Regions from separate parts of the Alkalihalobacillus sp. NPDC127517 genome, predicted to be linked through region 3. Evidence: riboswitches for the same ligand, from Rfam matches in the RefSeq annotation. Region 3 holds a riboswitch; each other region holds the start of a gene.
The links. Region 3 has a riboswitch for S-adenosylmethionine ahead of ACQKKO_RS08560 (LLM class flavin-dependent oxidoreductase). Riboswitches for the same ligand answer to the same signal wherever they lie in the genome.

Region 1 (10,926 bases), on a different contig from region 3:
AAAGCTCTGAATGACTGACCTCATTTTCAGCGACATCATATGAATGTGTGATGTACTTCTCAGTCGTCAGCATATCCGTGATGAATTCACGATCTGTCATTTGCGTATCTTTCGGAAATGATGTTTCTTGATTTTGAATTTTCATGTGAATTCTCCCTTCTTTTACTGTACAGTTGGTTGTTCAGTTGTTGGCTTCAGGTGATTAAGCAAACGCTCGTAATGGCGCTGGTGCATTTGTCCGGCTTGCGTGATCGCTTCTTTAATTTCTGTGTCCTGACAATAAGATGCATAGAAATTCGCTTTTTTCATCGCAAGTAGGTTCCAAGAAAGCATGTCGTTAAGGTAAAGATGATCCTTTACAGAGATAACCTGAGGTGGTTTCTGCATAAACCCTTGCTGCTGGTTAGCTTGTGTTCCTTGTTGTTGCTGTTGCATGATGTAGCCTCCTTTTTAATCAAACTGGCCATACGTCTTTAGTTTGAAAAATGTTGACGGTTTTTATCCATCCAAAATGCGTATCAATTGTAGAGGTACCGTAAATCGGACATAATAGCAGTAAGAACAACCTAGGGAGGCAACAAATATGAGTGTGACATTTTATCAGTATCCGAAATGTGGAACCTGTCGAAAAGCAAAAAAGTGGCTAGAAGATCATCAAGTTGATGTCAATTCAATACATATTGTTGAAGATCCACCTTCAAAAGAAACGTTAAAGGATTTGTACAATAAAAGCGGACTTGAATTAAAGAAATTTTTTAATACGAGTGGTCAAAAGTATAGGGAATTAGAACTAAAAGATAAGCTCGCATCAATGAGCGAAGATGAAATGCTAGAGGTCCTTTCTTCTGATGGAATGCTGATTAAACGACCGATTACAACAGATGGCGATAAAGTAACACTTGGATTTAAAGAAGAACAATTTGAACAAATCTGGAACTAACTCATTTTTTTTATAACGAAGTTCAGTTATAATAAATGCAGATTGGAACAAGTTGATGGAGGGGTTATGACATGACGAACAATTTACCAGCAGAACTTAAGTATTCAGAGGAACATGAATGGGTTAAAACAGAAGGAGATAAAGTTCGTATTGGAATTACAGACTTTGCTCAATCAGAGCTTGGGGATATCGTATTCGTTGAGCTTCCAGAGATTGGCGACGAAATCGAAGCGGACGAGCCATTTGGTAGTGTTGAATCAGTGAAAACAGTATCTGAATTATACGCACCAATCAGCGGTAAAGTTGTTGAGATTAATGAGAACTTAGATGACTCTCCAGAATTTGTGAATGAGTCACCTTACGAAAAAGCATGGATGATTGTTGTTGAACCTAAGGATGCAGGTGAAGTAGACAAGCTAATGTCTGCTGATGAGTACAACACAATGATTAGCGAAGACTAAATACGTACGGAAACCCTTCAATTTTTGGAGGGTTTTTTTGTGCGTTATCTCTTCTCTTTCTATAGAAGTTCGTATATGATTACTTAGGGAACCGAAATAGAAAGATATAGGAGAGGGCAAATGGCTCAATTTACAAAGGATTGGTCAACAAAAATTAAAGGATACAATCTGAACATTCGTCTATTTCTCTTGGCTTCTTTTATGCTGAATGTAGGAATGGGCATTTTTATGGTCATTTATAATTATTATATAAGAGAACTTGGCTATGCTGATGATGTAAACGGCCGAGTAATCGCCATGCAGGCAACGGCTACAGCAATTGCGTTACTTCCAGTAGGCTTGCTAAGCGATCGACTTGGGCGTAAGCGTCTCATTCTCATTGGTTCAATCATGGTCGCGGCAAGCTTGGTCTTGCGGAGTGTTGGTATCGCAGAAGATCTTTTAATTCTTGGAGCCTTCATCACAGGTTTTTTTATGGCATTTGTACAGGTAACAGCCATTCCACTCCTTGCAGAGAACTCGAAGGAATCTGAACGCGTCCATTTATTTAGCTTAAATGCGGCGATGATGATGGCTGCCAATGTTATAGGGAACTTATTTGGTGGAATATTAACCGACTCCCTACATACGTGGTTCGACATCTCCATGCTCGAGAGTGTCAGAATTACACTTTTAATTGGTGTGACCATTGTTTGTGTAGGGTTGATACCACTTATAAAAATAAAAGAAAAACGAAAGATAGCGTCGTTCCAAGCAGGACGATTGTCTGGATTCAAGCAGTTAGCTGAGAAAAAAGAATCCTTAAAATTAATTGTTTTATTTGCGTTGGCCAGCTTGTTAATCGGCTTTGGCTCAGGGCTGGTTATCCCATATTTAAATCTTTATTTCACGGATCGCTTTGATGTAAGTTATTCACTTGTAGGGATCATCCTGGCGCTCGGACAGGGGATGACAGCGGTCGCTATGATGATTGGACCGAGTGTGGTAAAACGATTTGGCGAGGTTAAAGCCGTTGTGCTACTTCAAATTGGATCACTACCATTTCTTTTGTTAAGCGCCTATACAGAAATTCTCTGGCTCGCCGTCATTGGATTTTTGTTCAGGCAGGCCTTAATGAATGCTGGAAACCCAATTCACTCAGCACTTATGATGCGATTGGTTGACCCCTCTATGCGTGGTCTCGCCAACTCATTAGGGCAAATGGTCTTTCAATTAGGTTGGGCAATCATGGGACCGGTGTCTATGGGCATTGTGTTAATGTATGGTTCGTATACAGGCTATGCCATTGTTTTTACAATTACCGCATGTCTCTATTTAATTGGTTCTGTTTACTTCTATTTTGTATTTGGCCGGAAGCAGAAAGATATTCCAGCCCCTCTAGTCGTTGAAAAAAGTTGACCAGTTTATGATTGCATGCTATGATTTTCCCAACTTAGTACAAAATTAAATAAACTCTTATCAAGAGTGGCGGAGGGACTGGCCCTACGATGCCCGGCAACCACGGAATCTCACAGATTCTGCAGGTGCTAATTCCAGCAAAGTAACGAATGTTGCTTTGACAGATGAGAGAGGGATATATGAAAACCTTCTGCTTATCTGCATGAGGTTTTTTTGTTTTAGTACGAATAGAAAGTGAGGATTACGCTTGTGATAACACTTAAAGGATTAAAGAAAGTTTTTGAATTAAAAAGTGGAGCCGTTACTGCAGTAGATGGTGTTGACTTAACAATCGAAAAAGGCGGTATCTTTGGCATCATCGGTTATAGTGGTGCAGGAAAGAGTACACTCATTCGTATGTTGAACATGTTAGAGCGCCCGACTAGTGGCGAAGTAAACATAGATGGAGAAGACATATCCAATTTATCAAAAAAAGAGCTCCGGAGATCCCGTCAAGAAATGGGAATGATCTTTCAACACTTCAACCTACTATGGTCTCGTACGGTATACGATAACATCGCCTTTCCTCTCGAAATCGCAGGGGTTAAAGGTGAAGAAAAAGATCAACGAGTTAAGGAACTAATTAAGCTTGTTGGGCTGGATGGAAGAGATGCAAGTTATCCTTCTCAGCTAAGTGGAGGACAAAAACAGCGTGTGGGAATTGCAAGAGCTCTTGCAAACAATCCGAAGGTGCTCCTATGTGATGAAGCCACTTCAGCCCTGGATCCAAAAACGACTGAATCCATCTTAGATTTGTTAGTGGATATCAATCAGAAGCTTAAGCTAACGATTGTATTGATTACACACGAAATGCATGTTATCCGTAAGATTTGTTCCGAGGTAGCTGTAATGGAGAATGGACAAATCGTTGAAAAAGGCCCTGTACTTGATGTGTTCCGACACCCTAAGGAAGAAATGACAAAAGAGTTCCTTAAACAAATTACAGAGCACGATGATACAGAAGAAACCATCCAAGAGCTTTTAGACGATGCAGGATCTGGAGACATTGTTCAGTTAACGTTCTCAGGAACGAGCGCAGAACGACCATTAATCTCAGAACTCATTCGTACATTTACAATTGATGTATCCATTCTTCACGGTAAGATTACAAAGGTTCAAGGTGGATCGTATGGAACCTTGTTTATCCAGATTACCGGTGATGATGCAGAAAAGAAAAAAGCATTAGATTATATTATGACCAAAGAGGTTGAAGCGGAGGTGTTACGCCGTGACTGAAGCATTATTTCCAAATGTTCGTTGGGATCGTATCTGGGATGCAACCCTTGAAACCATCTATATGACAGGAATTTCTTTAATCGCTACATTTATTCTTGGTATTCTGCTCGGATTACTGTTATATTTAACTGGTAAGGGTAACTTATGGGCCAATAAGCCGATTAATACGGTGATTGGTGCTTATGTAAATATCACACGATCGATACCATTTGTCATTCTTTTGATTTTAATTATTCCATTTACTAAGTTATTGGTTGGGACAATTCTTGGACCAACTGCTGCCTTGCCTGCACTGATTATTGGGGCGGCGCCATTTTATGCACGTATGGTTGAAATTGCTTTAAGAGAAATTGACCGTGGTGTGATTGAAGCGGCCCAATCGATGGGAGCAACATCTTCAACCATCATCTTTAAAGTATTACTACCAGAATCTACACCTGCACTTATCTCAGGTATTACAGTTACAACAATTGCAATGATCGGATACACGGCCATGGCTGGAATTGTTGGTGGTGGAGGACTCGGAACACTTGCTTACCAGGAAGGGTTCCAACGAAATAATAGTGATGTAACATTGGTGGCTACAGTTGTCATTCTACTAATCGTATTTGTTGTACAGTGGATCGGCGACCTTCTCACATATAAAACAGATAAACGCTAAAAAATCAGATGGGGGATGGAAACATGAAAAAAATCTTAGGTACGCTTGGAACAGCAAGTCTTGTATTAGCTCTAGCGGCATGCGGAACTTCTGGGGACGATGAAAGTAACAATGAAGGTAGCACAGGAGGAGACACTCCAGCAGAAGAGGAAACGTCAACTATTAAAATCAGTGCTTCTAATACACCTCATGCAGAGATTTTAGAAGAAGCAGCTAGTACTTTAGAAGAAGAAGGAATTGAGCTTGATGTAATCATTGCTCAGGATTACAACATTCCAAATATTGCCTTAGACGATGAAGAAGTAGATGCAAACTTCTTCCAACATCAGCCTTACCTTGATCAGCAAACAGAAGAATTTGGTTATGATTTTGCTGTAGCTGGTGCTATTCACATTGAGCCGTATGCACTGTATTCATCCGAATATGATAGTGCTGATGATATTCCTGAAGGTGGCACGATTATCTTTAGTAATAACGTTGCTGAAGAAGGACGCGCACTTCATTTATTAGCTCAAGAAGGTTTAATTACACTTGCTGATGGCGTTGGCTATGAAGCAACATTAGATGATATTGAAGAAAATCCAAAAAACCTTCAATTTAGAAATGATGTAGATGCATCTCTTCTACCTCAACTGTATCAAAACAATGAAGGCGATGCGTTGATTATTAATGCGAACTATGCACTTGAAATTGACCTGAATCCAACAGATGACGGTCTTATTACCGAGTCTGGTGATGCTGAAAACCCATTTGCTAACTTGATTGTTGTACGTGCAGGTGATGAGGAACGTGAAAATATCAAAAAATTAGTTGAAGTTCTGCATTCTGATGAGATTACAACCTTCATTAATGAGAAATATGAAGGTGCAGTTGTACCTGTACAAGAATAAAGGATAAAGCACACCTAACTCGGGTGTGCTTTTTTCATCGCATAACTTCTCACCAACCCGCTCATACTACTGACATACGAATATATAAGTAGAAGGAGTTTGAGGCTCATGGAACAGCAACAATCTAAGCAGGATAATACGATTCAAGAGGCACTTCACACGTACAAAGAAGGGCTTCATTCATTTACACAGAAGCTACCTCACATTGCGAAGAGTTATAATAAGTTCACAGAGTCCTGCTTTGAAGAAGGTACATTAACGAAAAAGGGGAAACAATTAATTGCCCTTGGAATTAGTGTTTATTCTCAGGATGAGTATTGCATTATTTACCACACAAAAGGATGTCTTGACCAAGGATGTAGTGAAGATGAAATACTTGAGTCGGTCGGAGTAGCAGCAGCATTTGGTGGCGGAGCTGCAATGAGCCAAGGTGTAACCCTTGTCCAAGAGGCGATACAGAAGCTTGGAAACAAATCAACAAAGCAAGCGTTTCAATAATAACAATGAGATCTAGCAGCACCCTTTGGTGTTGCTACTTTTTTTTGTTATAATGAAGTTTCGCCTAGTAGGCTCGACACCTTGAACTCAGGTTGGATTTGTTATAAGATTAGAATGAGAATAGAATGATAATAAGTAAATTGAACGGCTGTGTGAATTTTGTTTGTACAGCACATACATTGGAGGTAGTGAAAATGGCAGCATCACATTTAAAAATTGAGAACTTGAACGTTTCAATAGAAGGAAAACACATTCTAAGAGATTTTAGCTTAGACGTAAAAGGTGGAGAAATCCATGCAATCATGGGGCCAAACGGTACAGGTAAATCAACGTTAGCTTCTGCAATTATGGGTCATCCTAAGTATGAAATCACAAGTGGTTCAATCCATCTTGATGGTGAAGATGTACGTGAAATGGAAGTGGACGAGCGTGCACAAGCTGGTCTTTTCCTTGCAATGCAATACCCAAGTGAAATCAGTGGAATTACAAATGCAGACTTCCTTCGTTCAGCAATTAATGCTGGAAAAGAAGAAGGCGAAGAAATCTCTCTAATGAAATTCATTCGTAAAATGGATTCAAAAATGGATGTACTAGATATGGATCAATCTTTCTCTCAACGTTACCTTAACGAAGGATTCTCAGGTGGAGAGAAGAAACGTAACGAAATTCTTCAACTTCTTATGCTTGAGCCGAAAATTGCGATTCTAGATGAAATTGACTCTGGTCTTGATATTGATGCACTTAAAGTTGTTTCAAAAGGTGTAAACGAAATGCGCGGAGAAGATTTCGGTTGCTTAATTATTACTCACTACCAACGTCTGTTGGACTACATTACTCCTGATAAAGTCCACGTTATGATGCAAGGACGTATTGTTAAATCTGGTGGTCCAGAGCTTGCAGAACGTCTTGAAGCAGAAGGTTATGACTGGATCAAAACAGAGCTTGGTATTGAAGACGAGCGCGTAAATCAGGAAGCATAATAAAAGTAGATCAACAATAAAGGGTGGGTATATATGCCAGTTGAGACAAACGTACAAGTTTGGCAGGATGCTGTCCAAACATTATCTAAGGAACTGAACGAACCAAAATGGCTAAATGAACTGCGTATAAACGCCGTTTCTCAGGTGGAATCACTTGAATTGCCTAAACCAGATAAAACAAAGATTGAAAAATGGAACTTTACTTCTTTTACACATGAGCTAGTTGAGAATAAAGTGGTAACATCTCTGGATGCTCTTCCTGAGAGCATCCAATCTCTTATTGAGAAAGATGTACAAAACGTAATCGTTCAAGAAAACGGAGATACAACATTCAGCAAAGTATCTGAAGAGCTTGCTAAGCAGGGTGTCATCTTCACAGACTTGCGTACAGCAGTTCAAGAACATGCTGATTTGTTGAAGAAATACCTCTTTACTGAAGTCGTTGATTCTACGGAAAACCGTTTAACGGCTATCAATGCAGCACTTATGGCTGGTGGAGTGTTTGTCTACGTTCCAAGAAACGTAGAAGTAGAGCTTCCATTACAAGCTGTGTATGCGCAAAACCAAGCAGATGGTGGATTGTTTAACCATGTTGTCATTGTGGCTGAAGATAACAGCTCTGTGACTTACGTTGAAAACTACTCATCTACTGGGGATAAAGCATCTCTTGCAAACATTATTGCTGAAGTACACGTTGGTGCGAATGCACGCGTTTCCTTCGGTGCAGTCGATAACTTGGATGATCAAGTCACTTCGTATATTGTACGTCGTGGACATGTAGCTCGAGATGGCCGTCTGGAATGGGCTCTTGGTCTAATGAACAACGGTAATACAGTGGCTGAAAATACAACTCATCTAATTGGTGATGGTTCTACAGCTGATACGAAGTCTGTAACAGTTGGTACAGGTTCTCAAAAACAAAACATCACAACGACAATTTTCCATCACGGTAAAAACTCTGACGGACAAATCTTAAAACATGGTGTAATGAAGGAATCTGCATCAACCATCTTTAACGGAATTTCTAAGATTGAGCATGGTGCATCTAAGTCAAACGGTGAGCAAACAGAACGTATTTTAATGCTTAGCGAGAAGGCAAGAGGAGACGCTAACCCAATCCTTCTTATTGATGAAGATGATGTAACGGCAGGTCACGCTGCATCCGTTGGACGTATTGATCCACTTCAAATGTTCTACTTGATGAGTCGTGGAATTTCTCGTAAAGAAGCAGAGCGCTTGGTTATTCACGGGTTCCTTGCCCCTGTTGTAAATGAACTTCCAATCGATTCCGTAAAAGAACGTCTACGTGAAGCGATTGAAAGGAAAGTTAAGTAATGCATGCGGCTGAAATCAAGAAGCTTTTCCCGCTTCTTGATCAACATGTTAATGGTAAACCACTTGTTTACCTTGACAGTGCCGCCACTTCTCAAAAGCCTTATACCGTGATTGAGAAGCTGGATGATTACTATCGTCGCTACAACTCAAACGTACACAGAGGTGTTCATACACTTGGGACTATGGCAACAGATGAGTATGAAGGGGCTAGAGAAAAGGTTCGCGCTTTTCTTGGTGCTGCTTCTACTGAAGAAATCATCTTTACTCGTGGGACAACAACGGCACTTAACCTTGTTGCCAGATGCTATGGAACAGCGAACCTAACGGAAGGTGATGAAATAGTGATCACTCCGATGGAGCATCATAGTAATATCATTCCTTGGCAACAAGTAGCTAAAGCGACAGGAGCAACTCTTAAGTATTTAACACTACTTGAAGATGGCACGATCGATATGGACGAGGCACAGACGACGATTTCATCAAACACAAAAATCGTATCTGTGATGCAAGTGTCAAATGTGCTTGGAACCATTAATCCAATTAAAGAGTTAACACAGCTTGCTCATCAGCATGGAGCCGTTATGGTCGTGGACGGAGCTCAATCAGCTCCTCACATGAAGGTGAATGTCCAGGAATTGGATTGCGATTTTTTTGCCTTTTCAGGACATAAGCTTGGTGGACCTACCGGAATCGGTGTATTATATGGGAAGAAGCAATTGCTTCAGAACATGGAACCGTATGAGTTCGGTGGCGAAATGATTGACTTTGTTGGGTTATATGAATCCACGTGGAAAGAGCTTCCTTGGAAGTTTGAAGGTGGCACACCAATCATTGCTGGTGCGATTGGACTTGGTGCGGCCATTGATTTTATAGAAGATTTAGGGCTTGATACAATTAAGGCTCACGAGCAGGAGCTTGTCTCTTATTCGTTTGAGCGCTTATCAGAAATTGACGGATTAACGATCTTTGGTCCAAAAGAACGGGCCGGTGTAGTGACTTTCCAATTAGATGATATCCACCCGCATGATATTGCGACAGTACTTGATGCTGAGGGCATTGCTGTTCGGGCAGGACATCATTGTGCACAGCTTTTAATGAAGTGGCTTAAGGTTTCTGCAACAGCCCGTGCCAGCTACTATGTGTACAATACGAAGGAAGACATTGACGCTTTAAAAGATGGATTAGTTCAAACAAAGGAGTATTTCGGTGATGGCTTCTAATAATCTCGACACGCTCTATCGTCAGGTGATTATGGATCACTATAAGAACCCTCGTAACCAAGGTGAGTTCTCTGACGATACATTAACCGTGAACTTAAATAATCCTACTTGTGGAGATCGTGTTCAAATTCAAATGAAAGTGGAAGACGGACAGGTCGAAGCCGCTAAATTTGAAGGAGAAGGCTGTTCAATCAGTATGGCATCTGCATCCATGATGACTCAGGCCATTAAAGGTATGAAAGTCGAAGATGCATTAAAGATGTCTGAAATATTCTCTAACATGATGCTTGGTAAGGACTATGATGAAGACTTGTTTGATTTAGGTGACATTGAAGCATTACAGGGAGTTACTAAATTCCCTGCTCGCATAAAGTGTGCCACTCTTGCCTGGAAGGCAATGGAACAAGGGCTGAACGAGAAAGACAAATAAGCAAGTTGATTCTCATTAGGAGGGATTCACAATGGCAAAGAAAATGCCTGATATTGGTGAATATAAATATGGATTTTCAGACCGTGACGTATCGATCTTCCGTTCTGGACGTGGCCTAACAAAAGAAATCGTTGAAGAAATTTCACGTATGAAGGATGAGCCGCAATGGATGCTTGACTTCCGTCTGAAATCACTTGAGCTTTTCTACAAAATGCCTATGCCTCAATGGGGCGGCGATCTTTCAGAGCTAGACTTTGATGATATTACGTATTACGTAAAAGCATCTGAGCAAACAGAACGCTCTTGGGACGAGGTACCAGAAGAAATTAAAAACACGTTTGATAAGCTTGGGATTCCTGAAGCAGAGCAAAAGTATCTTGCTGGTGTATCTGCACAGTATGAGTCTGAGGTTGTTTATCACAACATGAAGCAAGAGCTTACGGATCTTGGAATTATCTTTAAAGATACAGATTCAGCTCTTCGTGAAAATGAAGATATCTTCAAAAAGCACTTTGGTTCCATTATCCCTCCAGCGGATAACAAATTTGCTGCACTAAACTCAGCTGTATGGTCTGGTGGATCATTCATCTATGTACCTAAAGGTGTAAAAACGGAAACGCCTCTACAAGCGTACTTCCGTATTAACTCTGAGAACATGGGTCAGTTTGAGCGTACGTTGATCATCGCTGATGAAGATAGCTCTGTTCACTACGTAGAAGGCTGTACAGCACCAGTTTACACAACAAACTCACTTCACAGTGCAGTAGTTGAGATCATTGTTAAGGACAATGCATATTGCCGGTACACAACCATCCAGAACTGGGCACCTAACATCTTT
Region 2 (10,926 bases), on a different contig from region 3:
GCAATGATTATTTATACTTTTTTAACTGATCGCCAATCATATCCGCTAATGAAAAACCACCAGAATCTTCTTCTCTTGATTTTTCATATTGAGCATAATCCTGACTACCATCTTCATCTTCAAGCAGCTCTCGTATACTCAAGGAAACACGTTTGTCTTCAGCACTTACTTCAAGTACTTTCACTTGTACGGTTTCACCTTCAGATAATACCTCACTAGGTGTACCAATGTGACGATTTGCAATTTGTGAAATATGGACAAGACCTTCGATACCTGCTGCAATTTCAACAAAGGCACCAAATGATACGAGTCGTTTAACTGTTCCGTCTACCACGTCACCTACAGAGAATTGCTCGGCTACTTTTTCCCACGGTCCCGGCTCTGTATCTTTAATAGATAGAGAGACACGCTCGCTGTTTGTATCAACTGAGAGAATTTTCACCCTAACACTCTGACCTTCAGAGACAATTTCAGATGGGGTTTCAACTCGATGATGCGCTAATTGAGATATATGCACCAGCCCATCTACACCACCTACATCAACAAAAGCACCGAAGTTCGTTAAGCGTTGAACGATTCCTTCAACTGTATCTCCAGCTTTTAATGAATCAAGGACCTGGCGCTTATTTGTTTCAACTTCTTCGTCAAGAACAGCACGTTGTGAAAGGATGAGCTTATTATGCTCACGATCAAGCTCCACAACTTTTAATCGAAGAGTCTGACCTTTATAGTCAGAGAAATCTTCAACAAAATGACGTTCAACAAGAGAGGCTGGAATGAATCCGCGAACGCCTACATCTACTACCAGTCCACCTTTTACAACATCAGCTACTTCAGCCTCAATAATTTCCCCTGAAGAATAGGCGTCTTGAAGTCGTTCCCATGCCTTTTCAGCCTGTACAGCTCGCTTAGAGAGGACCAACTCTTCATCAGTGACTTTTTGAATTTTGAGCTCCAGTTCATCATCAACTGCCAGAACATCGCCAACGGTTTCAATATGGAGGCTAGATAGTTCACTAATCGGTAAAATACCATCTACCTTAAAGCCTACATCAACAAAGGCTTGTTTATCTTCAACCTTCGTTACCTTCCCCGTCACAATGTCTCCTACAGAAAATGATTTCAGTTCTGATACTTCATTATTCATATCTTCAATCATTGACATTTGCCTCCTTCAGTACCCACTTAAGTACAGTGGTAATGAAACTATATTTATAAAAAGCTTTCAACTAAAGTGAAAGCATTTTAATCGTGAGGTTGGTTGTGCGTATCTAATAATGCTTGAATTTCACTCATAATCAGTTCTGTGACTTCACCGGAACTTGCTTTTGTTTCTCGGTGTTGTGCTAGATCCAACGGTTTTCCATACACTAACTTTAATCGTTTCCCACGCTTATATGTCCCAATAATGGCACATGGAATCACAACCGCATTGGTTTTTAATGCAAAGAACCCTGCACCAGCTAGCCCCTTACCAAGCTTTCCGTCTTTACTTCTTGTTCCTTCGGGAAACAATCCTAAAATCTCTTGCTCATTTAAATAATTCATTCCCTTACGTAAGGTTTGCTTATCAGCTCCTCCACGTTTGACCGGAAATGCTCCAAGCTTCGGTAACAATTGCTTTAAAATTGGTTTTTCAAAAAGCTCCTGCTTAGCCATATATCGTGTAGGACGCTTAATATAGGCTCCAAGAAACGGCGGATCAAAATTACTAATATGATTACAACAAAGTAACACTCCGCCGTGTTCAGGTATATTTTCTTTGCCTTCAATTTCAATCTTATAAAGTGTCGATAAATAAGTTCGACATACAAACTGACCAAATTGGTATAATCCCATTTAGCTTGTTCGCTCCTTCGCTAAATCAGTAATAGCTTGGGCAACTTCTGAAATGGATAGAGTCGTTGTATCAATTTCAATTGCATCTTCCGCTTTTTTTAGCGGAGCAAATGCTCTTGTTGAATCAAGTTCATCTCGCCTGGCAATATCAATCTTAAGCTGTTCGTAATCCGAAGGCATCCCTTTTTTTAACTGTTCTTCATGACGTCTACGCGCACGTTCTGATACAGAAGCAGTTAAAAACACTTTTAATTGTGCATTTGGAAGGACATAGGTTCCAATATCTCGACCATCTAACACGCTATGCGTTTTTTTCGCTAGCTGACGTTGACGCTCAACCATTTCAACACGCACAGCTTCCCAGCTTGAAACAAGTGACACATTCTGATTGACTTCAAGAGAGCGTATATCTTTTGACACATCTTCATCATTCAGAAGAACACTCGCTCCCTCATCATTTACAACTAATTGAATGCGGCAGTTACTAAGTAATTGGCTTAGATCACTCTCACTATTCATATTAACATCTTCTCTTAATGCCGCAAACGTTAACGCTCGATACATGGCTCCTGTGTCAATATACAGAAAACCTAATTCCTCTGAAACTAACTTTGCTACAGTGCTTTTTCCTGCACCAGCAGGCCCATCAATGGCAATATTCACCGAATCACTCATTTCTTACACCTCGTATTATTTCACAACACATATCAACTGTTCATACTTAATAAAACCCGCTATTTAAACGGATATCTTCTCTTTAAGTGTAGCATATATGCAGATAGTGGTCTAATGAAAATCCAGTCACTAAAGCTTCATTTTCTTTTTTTCCATTAGTTGTTTTTCAAAAATATAAGTCATTATTTTTTCTCGATCACGTTTAGCAAGTTGGAGAAATTCAAACGAAAGGCGTTCCTGTGAATGCTCGGTCGGCTGTATAATTCGGACAATATCGGCTTTCACTTGAAGATAATCAACTGTACCAGAAGGTCGATGTAATACTAAATAAAGCATAACCATCTCACCCGTAGGAGGGCACTGATAATTGCGTGGTAATGTGATGGCACAACCGCCACCGCTAATGTCGACCGTTGTTGAGGCAAATGGATAATAATCTGAATGGAATGGATGCACAGCAACGTCTGCCCTAGCAGAGATTCTGACATATTCCCTTCTTTGTAGCTTAATGATTTGATCAGGCAACGGTTGATTTAAAATTAAGACAGGGATCTCTGATTTCTTTCGTCCTAAAATTGTCGCTTCAAACGAATACACTACATTTTCTTTGGCTACCCACCATGCTTTAAATTGCGTACCATCGTAGAAAAATGCCGGTTTCTTTGTTGTTTCGTTGATAGGATAATCAATCATAATCCGTCCTTCTTCCAGATCAACCACTCGACAGCGATAAACCGGTACTGGCTTTTCCATTTCTTGATGCTTTGCCTCAAGATATAACGTCATTCCTACTTCCACACGTTCGCCATCCTCTCTCTATCTTTTTCCTTTTATTATCGCATGATCTGACAAAATGGCAAGATGTGAAACAAATATCCCAATGCAAAAATGAAGGACCTAAAAGCAACAATCTTCGCTCTTAGGTCCTACTCTACTCATTGAAAAACAGGCTCTGATTGAATGAGGCGTTCTACTTTTTCTTCCTGCCCATCTTCAGCGCTAATGAAGATACGATACGTATCATCATCTAGTACACCAAGGAATTCATAACAAAGAACTTCTTCATTAATATTGTTCTTGATGATTCCAAGGTGTTCTTCCATAATTTTCACTTTTGGATTTACTTTTGTTTGAGCTTCTTCACGACTTAATTTCGGCTTAACAAGATCACGGTTCTCTTTATGGTTAATGATGTAACCTTTTGATTCGTAGCTGACTACATCTCCGTTATCTAATGCTACGCCAATAAGAATCGAATCTGGATAGATTCTGACATCGTCTTGTTTGTACACATATTCAAAGACACCGACTGTATCATACTGTGTACTATCAATTAACTCCATGTTCTCTTTTCCATGTTGCTCTAAGAAATTACTCGCCTTCTCAGTCGCTTCGTTCAGTCCAATTGTTTGTTCACCCATCTCCCGTTCTTGCATAAACCAAATGGGCTCTCCCCCATTTATGCTTATATCCATATAATAGTTGGCTTTATGATCTGGATCGTCAATAACAAGAGTATAAGCCGGATATTCTAACCCTTTTCCAGTCTCAGTTATGTCAACATTTGATTCTTTTCCAACACCAGCATAGCTTCTGCCGATATCCTGTGCTTCTTTCTCACTCACTTCTTTACCTGTTAACGCCTTTTTAAGCTCACCGTTAATATTTCGAATGGAGTCCTTACTTGCACCCCAATCGACTTCACTGAATCCTTCTACTGACTTGTTCATCAATTCAAATTGACCAGGAACGCTTTCTTCGCCTTGCGGAGCATTTTCATTCGCACTTTCGTCCACCCAACGATGCTTGTTGTTCATCGCCTGCGCTTGCAGACTACGCATGCTTTGGCGGATTTCCCCCGCATGCTTATGAAGATCCGTTAACGTCTGATATTCCTTTTCCGTTAATGGTTCTTTATCCAAATCACGAACAGATGTCCGGTAGCTAAAGTCACCTATTTTATAAAGAAATTCTTCCGTGTCACTCGTTTTTACGTTTTGCATAGGGAGCTGTGCTAAATTTTTCTGAGCAAGACTTGTTACACGCCATACCTCAGCTAGTGATGGTGTTAACTGTCTTCTTGTATTCATCGCAAGTGTTTTTCCTAGTTCGTCCTCGATTTGATCAAGGTTAAAGGTTAAATCATGAAATGCTCGTTGGTAGTTGTTCTCTGCCTGAATTCTAAGTTCGTCGCCCTCTGACTTCTGTTGGTAGCCCCATACGCCCGTTCCAATAACGGCTGCGACAGCTACTCCAATAAGTATATTACGTATCAAATCCTCACACCTCCATTAACTAATAACAAAAGATATGCTTCCCTATCTGTTTAATTTGTTCACGTGACCAGATCCAATCAGATGTAGCAGTTTCCGGATTAAAGTAATAAATCGCGTTTCCAGTTGGATCTTGACCATTTAATGCATCAATGACTGCTTTTTTAGCTTGTTCATTAGGCTCATTGTAGATTTGACCATCAGCTACTGCTGTAAAAGCTCTTGGTTCAAAGATCACTTCAGAGACTGTGTTCGGGAATGTTGCACTGTTAATTCGGTTTACAATTACAGCAGCCACAGCCACTTGACCAACATAAGGCTCTCCACGCGCTTCACCATAAACAGCTTGCGCCATTAAACGGATATCATTATCCGAATATCCTGAGGGAACATTATTCGCTTTTTCGATTGTCGGCTGGTTGTTCTCAGGCTTTTGAGGTTGCTCATCCCCACCTCTTCCTTCAATTGTGGTGCCTCCGCCTTGTTTTTTAGGAGCTTGTGCTTGACCGTCATTTCCGCTCGACCCTTTGTTACCAGTTCCACCTTTGCTAGAACCACTTTTGGAACCACCCTTCGCACTTCCTTTAGGGCCTTGCTGCTTCTCTTTTGGTGTTCCACCATAATGCGAGAATTTTCTTCCTTCTTTTAATGCATTTTGAACAAAGCCTTCATCATACTTTGTTGCTTTTTCTAGCCTCGTTTTCATCTTGTCGCCGACTAGTCCATCCACATCCATACCAAATTGCTCTTGGAAATTACGAACGGCCCAATATGTGCCCCATCCATACACTCCATCAATTTTTCCCGTATAAAAACCGTTGTACTGCAGCCGTGCTTGAAGCTCTACTACATCATCCCCGGTTGCTCCTTTTTGGACCACTCGCTCTGAGAAGGCAAGGGCATCTTCTGAGATGACGAAAGGTAAGCAAAGTGCTGCTATGAGAGTTAATAAAATACTTTTAGTAAGCACTGTTCGCTTTAACTTGCTCATTTGTTTTTTCCCTCCTATTACATTTATCCGCTAAATATTTCTGCGTGCGTTTAGTCTTTGTTGGAAAAAAGGTTTTATTCATTTGTTTTTAAAAGACAACATTTAAACAAAAAAATGGATGCTCCGATTATGGAACATCCGTCTTACAAGTTTAGTTTGATTGTTTGATTACATTTGTTCGTTCTTTAATATATTCTGATAACGTAACGGTTAAGTCATAATGCATGAACGGTGTAATTAAATAAATACCGTTAAACCATTCACAAGCCGCATCCACGAGCTCTTTTGCAATCGCCAGCCCTTCTCGTTTTGAAGATTCTGAATCTCCTTCGTGTGTTGCCATCACTTCTCGAATGCCTGAGGTAAGTTTAATACCAGGCACTTCGTTATGAAGAAACTCAGCATTTCTAGAGCTAACTATTGGCATAATACCTATATAAATCGGTTGCTCTAGATGTTTTGTTTCATCATAAATGGCTTTAAGCTGATTGATGTCGTAGACCGGCTGACTCATAAAATAGTCAGCGCCACTTTCAATTTTCTTTTCTAATCGTTTAACGGCTTTATCAATGTATTTCACATTCGGATTAAAGGCCGCACCCACTGTAAAGTCAGCTTTCTCTCCTAGCTCTTTCCCCGAGAAAGATATGCCTTCATTTAACTGCTTAATCATGGATATTAATTGATAAGACGCTAGGTCGTAAACCGAACTTGCACCAGGGAAGTCACCAATTTTTGTAGGATCTCCTGTAATCGTTAATACATCATGTAGTCCTAACGTGTGTAAGCCCATAAGATGCGATTGTAAGCCGATTAAATTCCTGTCACGGCAAGTTAAGTGGACAAGAGGTCTTGCTCCAATTTGTTCTTTTACCATCGTGCCAAGTGCTAGATTATCCACTCTCGGTGAAGCAAGTGAATTATCTGCAAGAGTTAATGCATCTATACCTGCTTCTTTTAATGCTTTTGCACCTTGCATAAACTTAGAAACATTTAACTTTTTAGGAGGATCTAATTCGACAATGATGGAAGAGCGTTTCTTTACAATCTCTGTTAACTTCTCTTCCTTACGAGCCGGACGATCTGTTATAAGCGGCTGACGAATAGCGACTTTAAGCTTTTTTTCATACACTGGCATACGCCCGCTTGCGGCATTCGCGATCGCTTTAATATGTTCAGGCCTTGTTCCACAGCAACCGCCGATTAGACGAACTCCTTGATCGATAAATTTGTCCGTCATTGTTGCAAAGTACTCAGGATTAGACGAGTAGAAGAATCGCCCATCCCGGTAATCAGGTAAACTGGCATTTGGATATACTGCCAGTACATGATCAGTTGGAATTGGAATCTCTTCAAAGGACCTGAGCATATGGGCTGGCCCCATTCGGCAATTTAATCCAACAATGTCTGCACCAGCGGACATTAATTGTTCAAATGCTGTGGCAGCATGTATGCCTCCACTCATAACCCCAATATCTCCTAAGCTAATGTTCATAATAACCGGAAGGGAGCTATGCTTTTTAGCAATAGACGTAACAAGTAATGCTTCTTCTAAATCATAAAACGTTTCAAATAAGAAGCCATCGACTCCTTCATCAATTAAAACAATGATTTGTTCGGTCAACGCATCTTCAATTTCACTAATTGTAGATTCTTCCATTTGAAAACGCCGGATACCACCAACCGTGCCAACAACAAACGCCCGGTTTTCTGCCGCTTGCTTTGCTAACGCCACCGCTCGTCGGTTTATTTCCCCAGTTTTATCTGCTAACCCATATTTGCCAAGCTTAAGTCGATTTGCAGCGTATGTGTTTGTCTGGATGACGTCAGCTCCTGCGAGAAGATATTCCGTATGAATGGCGATGATTTCTTCTGGGTGACTGAGATTTACCTCTTCAAAGCATTGTTGTTCGATTCCGCGTTCATACAAGAGCGTTCCCATCGCTCCGTCACCTACTAATACATCCTGTTTAAGACGCTCTAACAACCCCACTTAAATCTCCTCCCACTTTATTACTGAGTCTAGTTACAACTTGGAAAACGCTTGTTTTAAGTCTTCTATTAAATCCTCAGCTCGTTCAATTCCAACAGAGAATCGAAGTAAACGATTATCAACGCCATTCGCAATTCTCACTTCTTCTGGAATATCAGCGTGAGTTTGCGTTGCCGGATAGGTCATTAAGCTTTCAACGCCTCCCAGGCTTTCTGCGAATGAAATCAACGCAAGATTTTGAAGAATCGGATTAATCCACGCCTCACTACCGACTCTAAAGGAAATCATTCCACCTCTTCCAGGGTAGAGAACATCTTCTACAACATTTGATTCTTCTAAAAAGCTAACTAATTCTTTTGCATTTTGCTCATGCTTTTCCATACGTAATGCTAAAGTTTTCATCCCACGAATTACAAGCCATGAATCAAAAGCTGATAATGTTGCACCAATTCCATTATGAAAATATCCAATTTTTTCTGAAAGCTCTTTGCCTTTTGACACAATTAATCCTGCTATGACATCATTGTGACCACTTATGTACTTGGACGCACTATGAATGACAATATCGGCTCCGAGTTTAATAGGTTGCTGAATGATCGGCGTGTAAAACGTATTGTCCACGATCAGAAGCAGATGATATTTTTCTGCTAGCTTGGCTAATTCAGGAATCGATGCTTCTTGCATAAGTGGATTTGTTGGCGTTTCAATAAATAACGCTTTTGTTTTAGCTGTTATCGCCTCTTCAAATGTTTCTAAATTACGCGGATCAGAATAATGGAACGTAATGCCCCAATGATTCCAGCCTTCTTCAAACAAACGATAAGTGCCGCCGTATAGGTCCTTTGAAGCAACAATTTCATCCCCACTTTTAAAAATAGATAAAACCGTTTGAACTGCGGCCATTCCTGAACTGCATGCAAAGCCTTGATCTCCTACCTCTAGCTCCGCAATGGCTTGTTCTAATATTTCTCTAGTGGGATTCCCTGTTCTTGCATAATCATAGCCAGTCGATTCTCCTATCCCAGTATGTCTATATGCAGTGGAAAAGTAGACAGGTGCGTTCACAGCCCCCGTTCGATTGTCTTTTCGGTTTCCTATTTGCACTAATTTTGTTTCTAACGCTTTTTCACTCATGGTTGTCCCCCCAGGTTTCATTTAAAAGAAAAAAGCGCCTTTCTCAAACATAAGAGAAAGGCGCTTATTGATCATATAAGCTTTCTCTTATCTTAGCAGAATAAACTGCCGGATTTAGCACCTTGCCTATTGAGGCTGGTTGCTGAGACTTCGCAGGGCCTTTCCCTCCATCTCTCTTGATAAGAATACATGTTAAATTATGAATATTCACTTAAACATACAGGATATATGTTTAAAACGCAAGTATTAAATTTATGTTTCTAATGTGGCTTCAATCTTAAGTTGATCTTCATTGCCACATACACAGCGTTTGAATCCTGTTTCATATTCTCCAAACTCATTTTTATGACCTCGAAGAATGTATTTTTCCTTGCACAGTGGGCAACGGATCACAACTTTATAGCGTTCGCCTTGCATGATTTAATTCCTCCTTATTCGTGGTGAGTGTTGATCAAGCCTCCGAGCGAGTTTCATTTTGTAGATAGCGAAAGCCCATAGCATCAGCATAAAAGGAATTAATCCAAAAAACACATAATGATTAAACAAATAGACAATGTAGTCATATAAACTATGTAATAACACAGGGATCCACAATGAATAGGTCAGAAACTTTTTTTTATTGTCTGGTGAGAGCTTTGCATGACTTAGATAATACCCCATTATAATTCCAAAAAGAGCATGACTCGAGACTGGTAACAACGCTCGTCCGACCGCCGTCTCAATACCGTGCGCAATTAAATAGAGGATATTTTCCATGGTAGCAAAGCCAAGCGACAACGATACGCCGTACACAATCCCATCATTACGCCTGTTAATGGTTCCTAATTGATAGGCAAAAATGTAGAGCACAAACCATTTAAAGAACTCTTCAGTAAAGCCGTACAGAATTAACGCCTGTTGCCATTCATATGGAAAAACATTCTCTTCAATAAATGCAAACTGTAAAACCATTACCGGAAACACTAACAAGAACCCCATCAAAAAGGTTCGAATAATGGTTCCATAGATTGCACGACGGTAATCTGTCTTAAGATAAAAGTAAGTTAGCAGTCCGATTGCAGGTGCTATTGCAGCCGTTAGCAACGAAAACATCTACGACCTGCCTTTCCGACGTACAGTTTACCCACTTGCCAAATCCTTCATCAAGGGAGGTGCTGTTCATCGCATTCAGTAAATCCATTATATTCCTCTGTCTCCAACTTGACAAGAAAAAGCCATTAACTTAAGAAACCCTGTGCTATATCCGCGCGAGCGGCTAGCAGTACCATCGTTTTAATACGTGCCTTTTTACTATCATAATCAGAACCTAATATCACGCCACGTTGCTCTAAATCATGGGCACTACCCGCATACTCATAGGTTGGATAGACCTTTCCTTCTTCAGATGAGGTAGTCATAATAATGTGTTTACCCTGTTTTAGTGCCTGATCTAACATAGGTACGAGGCTCGGAGGTACCTGTCCACGACCAACACCTTCAAGTACAATCGCATCAGAATGGGTTACAACACTTTCTAAAATGGAAGCGTCCATTCCTAAATAGATTTTCAAAATAGAGACCTTTGGCAACACATCTTGAATCGCGTATGTATGACGGTTTAACGGCTTCTGATATAAGAAGATCGTATCATTATCGATAATACCTAAATAACCGAATCCAAAAGCATTAAACCCTTGAATATTTGATGCATGCTCTTTTTTAACATACCGGGCAGCAAAAAGACGTTCATTAAACACCACAACTGTACCTACACCTCGAAGTGATTCATGACAAGCAGCATAAATGGCGTGGCGTAAATTAATAAAAGCGTCACTTCCTAACTGTTCCGGACCACGTTGTGAGCCTGTCACAATAACCGGTCGCTCGTCTTCTATAACTAAATCAAGGAAATATGCAGTTTCCTCTAATGTATCCGTTCCATGCGTGACCACAACTCCCGAGACCTCTTCATCCAGAAAGGCATCTTCAATTTCTTTTTTAAGCTCAAGCCAGTCGTCTAATGTAATATGAACACTAGGCTT
Region 3 (10,926 bases):
TTTCTATATATTGCGTTTGCGATTGTGTCCGGATATTATATTCTGCAGATTTTGCCAGAAAGACTTCGGGTACACATTACGTTATCTAAACAAACAGTGGAAAGTATTCTTCTTTCCATACCAATCTTGCTTGCTGTACCAGTTGTGAATGTAATTAATACGCTGACAAGCCAATTTGGTGCAAAGTGGTCTGATGCTTTTACAACTGTTTTACTGACGTACTTAGCAGGACAAGCGTTGATTGGTGCAATAATTGTTGTCAGTAGTATGTTCGTTTTAAATCGAACGAAGAAGCTATCGACACCTGTGGTGCATTATTCCCTTTTGGCTGGAGTCGTTCTTCTGATGGCTTGTGCAAGCTGGGCAAGTCATGGGACATCCATATCAGGTTGGATGGGTTTTGTTTCTACCTTTATCCACTTCATCAGCGTAGCTGCATGGATCGGTCCACTGTTTGTCATGGGCTGGTATGCACGTGAGCTACCTGATAGCCAATCGCTTCATAAATGGTTCTCACCCGTTGCCGCTGGAGCTGTTTTACTCCTATCGCTTACAGGCTTTTTCTTACTTACTGAAGTTACCCAGGATTATTTTAACGGGTGGCTGTTATCTTATGGTCAGCTTTTGTTTATCAAACATATTCTGTATGTTCCACTTCTATTTTTCGGGCTACGGCACTTAATTATGCTTAGTTTAAAAAAGCCTCGCCTAACAGCGCCACAGTTAAAACGGTCCTTCCGTGCTGAATCTGTGATTGCTTTATTCATCTTCGCTGTGACAGGGTTTATGTCTGAGCTTGAGCCCCCTCACGAAGTGTTGCGTACGCTTCAAACTGAGCCCGTTAGCTGGATCACTCAGCTGTTCATCCAAGAACCACTTTCTCAGTTTCAATTGCTATCCTTTTCACCTGGACCAATTGGGTTTGTATTTCTTTATCTGTCCATCATTTTCTTCTTAGCTGGTTTAGCCATATTATTACTAACAAGGGGCACCTTTTTCTCAGCACTTATGATGGGACTTCTGGTTGTTTCTTCTTATACAGGCATCATGATGTCCCTAACTCCTGGAGAAATCTATGTGGATAACACCTCTTATTCTGAGATAGAAGATGCTATTGCGGCGAGTCACCCTGAAGATGCTGCAATTAATGTTCTTTGGGAAGATGTTGGTACGGATGTAGCCTATGCAATCTATACAGTTGATGACACAGATCTTGGGCTAGAAAAACTTACTGTGAATCAAGAGAAATTCACCCGTATTCCGTTAAGTGGACTTGTTTTAGAAGGAGGATTTAATCGTGCCAGCACCAATGGTACGCAAACTCAACGTTTTGAAACAGGGACTTGGCACAACCCAGACTTCAGGTTCGCCTATGTAACCTTTGGCTATACACCTAATCCAGAAGCAACGGAAGCACGGATCATCTATACCGGAGAAACGGTCACCACACCGATTGAAAATCAAACCTTCGTCTTAATCACAGACAGCGATGAGAGCTGGTATGAAACACATACGGTGGAAATCCTTAATGAAAGTGGCGAGGTACTCGACTCATTTGAGCTTGATTCAATGAGTGGAGGGTTTCATCATTAATACACAAAAACGTTCTGCACCCATAGTGGATACAGAACGTTTTTTTGTTAAACGAGAGCTTCCTGCTCTTCTTTTAAACGACTACCAAGATATTTCGCTACCTCAAGCATACCGAATACACCAGCTTTCTCCTCGGCTTCTGAGTTGTAGTTTGTGTTTGTATTAATGTCATACGTATACAGATTTCCTTCTTGATCACGAATGCATTCAATTCCCGCAATTTGCACGCCATTTGCTTTTAACACGTCAGCATATTGACTGAGGACTGGTTCGTTAAAGCTATGATCAATTTGGAACTTCGCATTTGGCTCTTCCCCAGCTGGGCAGAATAAGTCTTCAATCGAGCAAGCATCTGCCGGGCATAGCTCAAAGCCTTCAGATGTATCAACTCGCACCGCATAAACAAATTCTCCTCCTACAAATTCACAACGTGTAATGTATGGCTCAGGAGCCTGAATATATTGCTGCAGCAAAGTAATCCCGTCAACTGGCTCTTCAAAGGCATCACTCTCAAGATACGTTTGGAGTGCTCGTTTGTCCTGGAATAATTGGACACCAAGCCCTTTTCCGGCACGATTATGCTTCGTAATAAAAGCTTGTCCATCAAATGTATCCGCAGCCTGTAGAATTTGGTCTTTGCCAACCGCAGCCACTGTTTTTGGTGTGCGTACGCCGAATTTTTCAAGCTCCATATATTGAACCACCTTACTCACCTCAAGCTGCAATGCCCGGCTATTATTAATTACCGTACGACCGTAACGTTCGAGCCAAGCCAGCACTGCTGCTGCAAGCTCAGGCGCATAACGGTGACCTCGCGTGTGAGAAGAAGCACTCATACGCGAATAAAATATACCTTCAGGAGGAGCATCGTTTAGATTAATAGCTCCACTGCCTAAATGCCAATCCTCATATGGTAAGCCTAACTCTTCTAATCTGTTAAATAAGTGGACGGTCCACTCCTGATTTTCATGTATGACATAGATCTTCTTCATCTTAGATTGTCTCCTTTGTTTGCTTTCTTAGTTGTTCAACAACGGGCATCACATCGCGAGCGAAGCGTTCCATTTCTTCATATTGCGGCGAGCATTGTAAGAGCACTAGATCAAGCCCAACCTCTTCATACTCCAAAATTCGTTTGGCAATCATCTCTGGTGTGCCAATCAATTCAGGTCGTAACCCGCGGTTGGATACAGAGTAGTCTTGCAGTTTAATTTGCTGTTCCAGCTGCGATTTGCTTGTAAAATCATCGTATCCCGCATAGGCATCAGATTCCTTCACATCCGTAATGCGGGCAAGCTCAGCCTGGGCTTCTTCTTCAGTATCACGACAAATGACGTAAGCCGCCATTCCAAAACGTGAAAATGGTGTGTGCCCCGTTTTCTTCCGACGTTCCTTCATATCAGCAATCTTCGCGCGGATCTCTTCTACTGTACCACCGTGCATCACGTAGGCGTCACATTTTTCAGCGATTGTTGTTTTGCCCTGCTCACTCTCACCACCAGCATAAAGAATCGGATTTGGACGCTGAACAGGTTTTGGTGAAAGCTTCGTATCCTTTAACTGATAGTAAGTTCCATCATAAGTGAAGGAGTCTTCTGTCCACAGTCCTTTTAACACATCAATGAACTCCTCGGTTCGTGCATAGCGCTCATCGTGCTCTGTGAATACTCCACCATATTGTCGCGCTTCCTCAGCCCACCAGGCAGACACAACATTTAACGTAAACCGACCGTTACTAATCTGATCAATATTCGCCGCCATCTTTGCCGTAGTCGCTGGATTATGGAACCCCGGACGAATCGCCGTCATTAACTCTATTTTTGAGGTAACCGCAGCAAGCGCCGCAGCTGTAGTCCATGCCTCGAGCACATCTTCACCTGGACCCTTTATATCATTTAAGTAAAGTTCAGCAAGGAGAGTTGTATCGTATCCCCAATCCTCCGCTGCTTGAATCACTTTTTTTGCATAATCAAAGGTTGCCGGCATCTGTTCATCTTGAACATTGCGTAACCACCCTCCAAAAATCGGTAGCCAAAACCCATATTTCATTTGATACGCCCCCACTCTATAATAAAAAAAACACCTCTTCGATAAGAAGACGTGTGCGTACTCCTTATCTATCAGAATGATCATCATTCTGCTGGATTTGGCACCTGTACATCTGTGTCGGTTGCCGGGCTTCATAGGGCCAGTCCCTCTGCCTCTCTTGATAAGATATATGATTGTCTATTAATTTTATCAGATTAATCAGATTTACTCAAACATAGAGTTTCAAGATGCATTCTCTCGCGTTTTATGACGAACTGAGCGAAAAATTAAATAAATGATAAGTATTCCTAGAACAATGACTAATGCTGATTTGATGGGAGTTGGCTCTCCGATCATGTTCTGCAATAGATCACCTGGACTAAAGGGGACGCCGAGCCATCTTAAGATTCCTTGAGCTAAAAAATAGAATACTATCCCTAGGATAAACCACTTCATAAAGCCGCCCACCACCTCATGATTCAGAAAATAGATTATATTCAGTGTATCAAGAATTGATGTGTTTGAAAAGGATGAGGGTGTGTAATGCTCCATTCTGCTCTCTAACGTTCCAATCCACCTCCCCCCCAAAAAAACAGCAAGCATCCGAAGATACTTACTGCTTGGCATGGGCTTCTTCTGCTGCTGCCATGTCCATATGAAAGAACTCCCAAAGGTGGCCATCGATGTCTGCGAAGCTCCATCCATACATGAATCCGTGATCCTGTGGTTCATTATAAGCTCCTGCTCCTGCAGCGAGTGCTCGATTTACAACCTCGTCCACTTCTTCTCGGCTATCAAGGGAGAGCGCGACAATCGCTTCGGAGTGAGTGCTTGTGTTTGGGATTTCTTTTTTGGTGAACGATGTGTAGCGGTCTTCTTCAAGAAGCATCACATAAATGGTTTCGTTAACGACCATGCATGTTGCACTTTCGTCTTCGAATTGTTGATTAAACGTAAAGCCAACCTCTGTAAAAAAGGACTTTGATTTTTGTAGATTCTTGACTGGAAGATTCACAAAGATTTGTCTTGCCTTAATATTCATCCGTTACCCTACTCTCATCATTTTGTTCCCTTATAATTCGCCTTCTTTTTGCTAGTTCCTGCTTTTGTATCGTTCTCTTTTGCTGTGTATTCAAAAAAACCTGGAACGTCATAAGTGTTTACCTTATCAATCGATTCCATAACCTTCATCTTAATTTCTTGTTCAACGTCTTCTCGGTACTGCCAAGGGATGTGACGAATGCTTTTCTTGATCTTCGGCTCCATCTTCTCAATGAGATCTTTTTGTCTTTTCGTATCAATCATGCTTGTCCTCCTGATCTATAGCTGTTCTTAATTTTGAAAGAGCTCTTGTCGCAATTTGAGAAACATTCTGTGGTGTACTTCCAAGCCTTTTGGCAATGGCCTTATGACTGAGTCCATCTAGAAAATAGAGGTTCAGCACCTGCTTTTGCTTCTCAGAGAGCTTGAGAAACTGTTTGTATAGTGCCGGATTCTCAATCATTTCCTCCAAATGCTGCCCTCCATCTGTGACAAGACTCTCTACGCTTGGACCCTTCGATTCTAAGACATCATGAAGATAGAGTGAGTGATCGTCTGAGAGTGGTTGGTCCATCACATAGGAATGGCGTGCGAAATGACGCCTGTAGCGTTTGCTTACATCAATAGAATAAAAGTGGATCAGTTGCGAAAGATATTTCACTAGTCGAAGCTCCATATAAAAACTACGAAAATATTCATTCACAGCCTCCCTATTTTTAACTGTTGGTTCTACAATACTTTCTATTAACAGCTCCATATGCTGTTCTTCTTCAAGAAATGCTTTAATGACTGGTGTGTTAAGAGCCTTTTCATAGGTTATGACAAACTCTCTAAACTCATTTGACTCCTGATAGGCACGTTGGTTTACTAACTCCATCATCCATACCTCCTTTCTCTTTAAAGAGATGACAAGCAACGAATAATCAACGTTTCATAAAATAAATAAGAACTTATGTTCTCATTATACACAGAAAATGCGAATATATGTTCTTGTCAATTTGGGAAATAAGTTGATTTTTTATTCATGGAGATCTCTTTATATAGTAGCTTCTCTTAAAGGGGTGAAAAGATGGGAACTATGCCTGAATGGACGATGTTGCTTGCGAACGTTGGTTTTCCAAGTGCTGTTGCCTTGTATCTACTGTTTCGTTTTGAAAAGCAAATCACCGCACAGACGCTGGCCATTGAAGACCTGACAAGGAAGCTTGCAACCAAAAATGAGGAGGACGAGTAACATGAATATCATCCAAGATTTAATTCCAACGAGTAACTCAAACCGCCCAGGGACAAGCCTTGCTCCAACTTTCATCACCGTACACGAAACAGCCAACACCAACCCAGGAGCCGATGCAGAGACGCATTCCCGCTATGTTAAAGGAGCAGATGCCCAGAGCCGACAAGTCTCCTGGCACTATACAGTAGACGATTCCACCACCTATCAACACCTTCCGATTAATGAAGTGGGGTGGCACGCAGGTTCAATTGGGAACAGCCAGTCAATCGGAATTGAACTTTGTGTGAATAGCGATGGGAATTTCACCGCAACACGCCAAAGAGGGGTTGAATTAATCCAGAGCTTAATGAATCAGTTAGACATTCCACTCTCTCGTGTGGTCAGCCATCAGCATTGGACAGGCAAAAACTGCCCAGCTAATCTATTAAGTGTCTGGAATAGCTTCATCCAAGAGGTAGGTGGCAGTAGTAACGACTCAATTGGAACCGTTCGGGTGCTCGCGTCTTCTCTCTGGGTATACAACCGTCCAGATTGGAGTGCACGCTATCAGACAGTCAGTCGCGATGAAGTCTTTACCGTCGTACGCGAATTGATTGTGAATGGATCAAAGATGTATGAGCTTCGTAGCGGTCTATTTATCACCGCAAATACGCAATTCGTTCAGTTCCAGGCTCGTTAAGTATAAAAGAAGAACTCGACATCCCAGGCGGGAGTCGAGTTCTTCTTCTATACCGTTAGTATCGGTTTATCTATTCCTTTTTGATAAAAAGCGAGCGTGCCTTCCTTTTCCTCAACTGAAAAATACGTACCCCAATCCGCATCGTAGCGAACGTCCGGCGCTCCATACACTGCAACTGCTTGAATATGTGTTCCAGGTTCGAGCGTACTCACAACTGTTGGAATACTGGTTCTTGGCTTCATAATGTTTGTATTTATGTTTGGATACACAAGCCTCGCCTCTCCTGTTCCATACAGCCGCTTAATTCCACTTGTTCCACCACTATAGGAATAGAGCGCTTTGCCTTCTCCTACAATAATTGATCCATTTCCATCATCACCAAGTCCTACAGCAAATCCACCTTCTGCAGCAGTTAGTGGCCTAGCTGTTCGGATACGATGAATCCGCAAATGACATGGGAGCCTTGGAACAATCCATGTTTCTATCGTGACATCTCTCCATGGCTGCCAATCCATTTTGATTAGTGATTTTGAGAGTTGACTATACGTGGACGAGCGTTTCACTCTGAAAAGTTGGTCCTGCTCACTTAATGCAAGCATCGAGTCAAAAGCTCCCTGCTCAATTCCCCACTCTGCCCGGGGAACACTAAAACCGAAGTGGCTCGAGTAGACAAACTTCTCATACTTTGCAGAGGTATGGGTATGCTCATTTGTCCTGGGGTGACCTGCATTAAAGATAGCCGCATGACCCAGATGCCGAGCCAGTACTTTATTTGCTTCAGCTTGCGCCTGAACTTCCATTAGAGATGGCATTCCCTTTTCATCTGCTTTCCAAAATGGATGATCATCAGGAAGCGCCAGAAATAGGAAGGTTTTGAGTGCCCAATACGGCGAGCCCGGCGAATTATAGTTTTCCGACATCCCTAAATTCGGATACTCGTACCCAATGGTCAATACACCTCGTGCATCAAAAATCGATCGGTCCATCCATTTACGAAGATGACGAAACAATAGTCCTTTTATCTCGCCCAGTGTATAGGGAGCAACGTCTACCTCCGCAAAGACGATCGCACTCCAGAATGCAGCCTGTGCAAAACGATACGTCATACTGCGACCATACGGGATCGCACCTCCATCGTCCGCAAACCAGTAGATGAAGTCCTTGGCAAAACGCTTAGCTCTTTCTTTATAGAGAATGGCTCGTTCTGGATCCTCCCCCTCCATTACCTTGGCATAAAAAAGGCTATAAAAGTGAATCGCAAACGGGACATAATAATCACGATGCGCATCTTCCCCGTCTGCGTACCAGCCATTCCCCAGATAAAATGCTTCCATCCGTTCAAGCGAATCCTCGATCGTTTGCTGGCTATATGGCGCGCCAACTTGCTTTAACCCCAATTGAACAAGAACCGGGAAGAACAGCCAATTGCAGTCATGACATTTGTACTGACTGCTTTGGGAGAGCCATGCAACAAGATGCTCACGCTCCTCGTTTGTTAGCTTCCCCCAAAGCTGATTTGGCATTAAACAAAGCGCATAGCCGTATACGGACATTTCCACTAACATCTGATGGTAATCAGTTAGCTTCCCCCAATATTCAGAGTGGTTTGGGTCCGTTCCATTCCTAACACCTTCAACAAGTCGGTCGAGATAGGTAGGATGACTGCCACCAGCTACGAGTGGAGCTACTCCCCAGAAAAGTCTTGAGAATGCTTCCATATGAGCCGTTTTTGAGCCATAAGAAGATCCCGTCTCCCCTAAATGAATTCCTGCATGACCTTCTTTTAACTCATCCATCACAGGATTAACGAGTTCCAAAAGCCATTTCTCGATATCCGCTTTCGTTTCACCCATTTGAAGACTTTCACGTTTCATGTGAACACCCTTCCATTCGATTGATTTCCTCTATTGTAAACCCTTACAATAGAGGAAAGGTACCCTTTTAAAGCAGATCGGAGGAGCTTTTATGAAAAAATCCTTATTCACAGACAGTCACGGAGAACCCATTTCACGTGAGCGTGTTCATCATAAGATCCAGCAGTCATCTTTTCTGCAAAAGTGGGTCCAGGACCTCTCCACCTATGCGCAATCTGTTTTACATACACCAATGCCTGAACTAGACTATGATTCATTTAACGCGTATGTCGTGGACGGAAATCGTGATCCTTATCAACAGGTTTACTTTGAAAGGCGCAAGCGTCTTACCACCTTTTCGATTCTGTCATACCTCTATCCAGACCACTCGGAGTATTGTAAGCATCTTCACTCAACCATATGGGCTATTTGTGGTGAATGGACGTGGTGTTTGCCTGCCCACCTTCATCTAGACTCAGCATTCGAGCAATCTGATCACGCGGCTTATCAACAAATCGATTTATTCGCCGCTGAGACGGCCTTTTCTTTAGCTGAAATTTTAACAATGTTCAAAGATTCGATGCCTGCTCTAATCAAGCAGAGGATAACCTACGAAACTCGCAGAAGAGTGCTTAAGCCATTTCTTAAAATGGACCAACCATGGGAGCAGGCTACTCATAATTGGTCGGCTGTCTGCGCCGGTTCCATTGGTGCATGTGCGATGTACGTAATTAATTCCAATGAAGAGCTTCAACGAATCCTTGATAAATGTATAAAAAGCGTCTCTTATTTTATATTGGGGTTAACAGATGAAGGAGTATGTCAGGAGGGCTATCATTACTGGCAGTATGGATTCGGATACTTTATTTACTTTGCAGATCTACTAAAAAAGCATACAAGAGGCAAGATCAATCTATTAACGCTTCCTAAAATAAACGAAACCGCTCATTTTCAAGAGAAGGTCTTTATGGGGCAGGATACAGTCGCTAATTTTTCAGATGCGTTGGAAAAGGCTGCGCCACTACTTGGGCTCAGCTATTATCTCCACACTCATTTCGACAAAGTACACCTGCCTAAGGCAAATGAGTGCGCCACATTTGATTCAGACCCCTGCTACCGTTTTGCGCCTGCCATTCGTCATTTTATTTGGTACGATGACACGAAAGAAGGTGGAACGTGGCCCACGCACACAACCCACTTTTCCGAGGCACAATGGTATCTCTCAACCTTTACCTATAAGGAACAATTGCTTGGCGTTGCCCTAAAAGGTGGTCACAACAATGAACCTCACAACCACAATGACCTCGGCCACTTTATGATCTATGTGGATGGTGTGTCCATGCTTTCAGATATTGGAGCGGGGCATTATACAAAAGCCTCCTTCAGTACAGACCGGTATCATATGCTCTCAAACGGATCACATGGCCATTCCGTCCCTATCATCGGGGGCTACGTTCAACAGCAGGGTGCTGATTCGATTGCCAGGGTTCTCTGCTTTAAAGAAGATCAAGGTCAACAGAGCGAATATCAACTAGAACTCACACATGCGTACTCCGTTCCTTCTTTGCAGTCGTTTACTCGTAAATGGGAGATCAATAGGGAGTTCGGACATGTTCGTTTGACTGATTCATTCACACTTACATCACCTGAACCAGTCATGGAACGGTTTGTGAGTCTAGCTGAGAATGTGCGTGTTAAACCGGGTACAATCATAATCTCTCAAGGTGAGACTTCTCTTCATATACTGTTTGATCAAGAGTTCACTCCAACTGTAACAAAAGAGAAGATACTAGATCACTTTGGGGATGTTAAAGAAATCAATCTGATTGATTTTAGCTTTGAACACATAGTAGGAAAGGTTTCATTTACGTGTCATTTTACAGTCAGACCTACTCTAACCGATAAAATGGCAGACTGATCGCTAAATAGACGCATACAATCAGAGAGACATACAACAACACGTTCGACAAATGAATCAACTAGGTATCCCGTAATACTTCCGCTTATCACAGCAACAGGCAGTAAAAAATAGTTGTGGAGCTTCTGTGTAGACGTGGTTGTGTAATTTCGTTTTTTACAGTGTGGACACGTTACTCTGCGCCAATTAGAGAGAATAATTTTCCACAGAGGTACGTTTTGATTGCAGTGGTTACATGTTCGATTCATCGAAGTAATCCCCCCTCCTAATTAAACCCAATTAATTTAGCATTACCCTCTTGAGCTGTTAGGAAAACGAAAAAGAGTAAGGCACCCACGCCTCACTCTTTTTCTTGTTTTTTTACAACGGTATTAAATTACCTTGTTATCTAATGCACGTTACTCAAAATAATTGAAATTTCCTTCATCGATGGCTGCTTGTTTCTCATCTAAAATTTGTTGGTAGCCCGCATTTAAATACCGTTCCTTGGCAGCTTCATAATTTTCATCGAATTTATCTTCAGGTCCCATAACAACCATTAGATAGAGTTCTTGAAATAATGCATTTAAATCAGCTTGAT

Region 1: it holds a riboswitch for S-adenosylmethionine, as region 3 does, so the genes downstream of both, ACQKKO_RS00060 (methionine ABC transporter ATP-binding protein) here and ACQKKO_RS08560 (LLM class flavin-dependent oxidoreductase) in region 3, are expected to answer to the same signal.
Region 2: it holds a riboswitch for S-adenosylmethionine, as region 3 does, so the genes downstream of both, ACQKKO_RS01930 (methionine biosynthesis PLP-dependent protein) here and ACQKKO_RS08560 (LLM class flavin-dependent oxidoreductase) in region 3, are expected to answer to the same signal.

The regions. Positions count from the first base shown of each region.
Region 1 covers NZ_JBNNQX010000001.1:4,383-15,308, reverse strand. The annotation lists gene ACQKKO_RS00085 (spore coat protein) at 1-145, opposite strand, end outside; gene ACQKKO_RS00080 (hypothetical protein) at 163-435, opposite strand; gene ACQKKO_RS00075 (arsenate reductase family protein) at 584-940, shown strand; gene gcvH (glycine cleavage system protein GcvH) at 1,012-1,401, shown strand; gene ACQKKO_RS00065 (MFS transporter) at 1,522-2,799, shown strand; SAM riboswitch class I at 2,854-2,970, shown strand; gene ACQKKO_RS00060 (methionine ABC transporter ATP-binding protein) at 3,049-4,074, shown strand; gene ACQKKO_RS00055 (methionine ABC transporter permease) at 4,067-4,735, shown strand; gene ACQKKO_RS00050 (MetQ/NlpA family ABC transporter substrate-binding protein) at 4,759-5,625, shown strand; gene ACQKKO_RS00045 (carboxymuconolactone decarboxylase family protein) at 5,734-6,123, shown strand; gene sufC (Fe-S cluster assembly ATPase SufC) at 6,318-7,103, shown strand; gene sufD (Fe-S cluster assembly protein SufD) at 7,137-8,438, shown strand; gene ACQKKO_RS00030 (cysteine desulfurase) at 8,438-9,658, shown strand; gene sufU (Fe-S cluster assembly sulfur transfer protein SufU) at 9,648-10,088, shown strand; gene sufB (Fe-S cluster assembly protein SufB) at 10,120-10,926, shown strand, end outside.
Region 2 covers NZ_JBNNQX010000002.1:2,802-13,727, reverse strand. The annotation lists gene rpsA (30S ribosomal protein S1) at 8-1,159, opposite strand; gene ACQKKO_RS01960 (lysophospholipid acyltransferase family protein) at 1,246-1,839, opposite strand; gene cmk ((d)CMP kinase) at 1,840-2,514, opposite strand; gene ACQKKO_RS01950 (flagellar brake protein) at 2,644-3,312, opposite strand; gene ypeB (germination protein YpeB) at 3,450-4,790, opposite strand; gene sleB (spore cortex-lytic enzyme) at 4,810-5,778, opposite strand; gene ACQKKO_RS01935 (bifunctional homocysteine S-methyltransferase/methylenetetrahydrofolate reductase) at 5,930-7,771, opposite strand; gene ACQKKO_RS01930 (methionine biosynthesis PLP-dependent protein) at 7,805-8,905, opposite strand; SAM riboswitch class I at 8,990-9,091, opposite strand; gene ACQKKO_RS01925 (hypothetical protein) at 9,158-9,322, opposite strand; gene prsW (glutamic-type intramembrane protease PrsW) at 9,326-9,997, opposite strand; gene ACQKKO_RS01915 (asparaginase) at 10,123-10,926, opposite strand, start outside.
Region 3 covers NZ_JBNNQX010000005.1:216,737-227,662, forward strand. The annotation lists gene ACQKKO_RS08550 (CopD family protein) at 1-1,593, shown strand, start outside; gene ACQKKO_RS08555 (ATP-grasp domain-containing protein) at 1,641-2,585, opposite strand; gene ACQKKO_RS08560 (LLM class flavin-dependent oxidoreductase) at 2,587-3,642, opposite strand; SAM riboswitch class I at 3,704-3,809, opposite strand; gene ACQKKO_RS08565 (hypothetical protein) at 3,865-4,077, opposite strand; gene ACQKKO_RS08570 (VOC family protein) at 4,235-4,663, opposite strand; gene ACQKKO_RS08575 (sigma-O factor regulator RsoA) at 4,681-4,926, opposite strand; gene ACQKKO_RS08580 (sigma-70 family RNA polymerase sigma factor) at 4,919-5,542, opposite strand; gene ACQKKO_RS08585 (YvrJ family protein) at 5,732-5,896, shown strand; gene ACQKKO_RS08590 (N-acetylmuramoyl-L-alanine amidase) at 5,898-6,575, shown strand; gene ACQKKO_RS08595 (DUF2264 domain-containing protein) at 6,623-8,449, opposite strand; gene ACQKKO_RS08600 (heparinase II/III domain-containing protein) at 8,541-10,346, shown strand; gene ACQKKO_RS08605 (hypothetical protein) at 10,301-10,594, opposite strand; gene ACQKKO_RS08610 (extracellular solute-binding protein) at 10,745-10,926, opposite strand, start outside.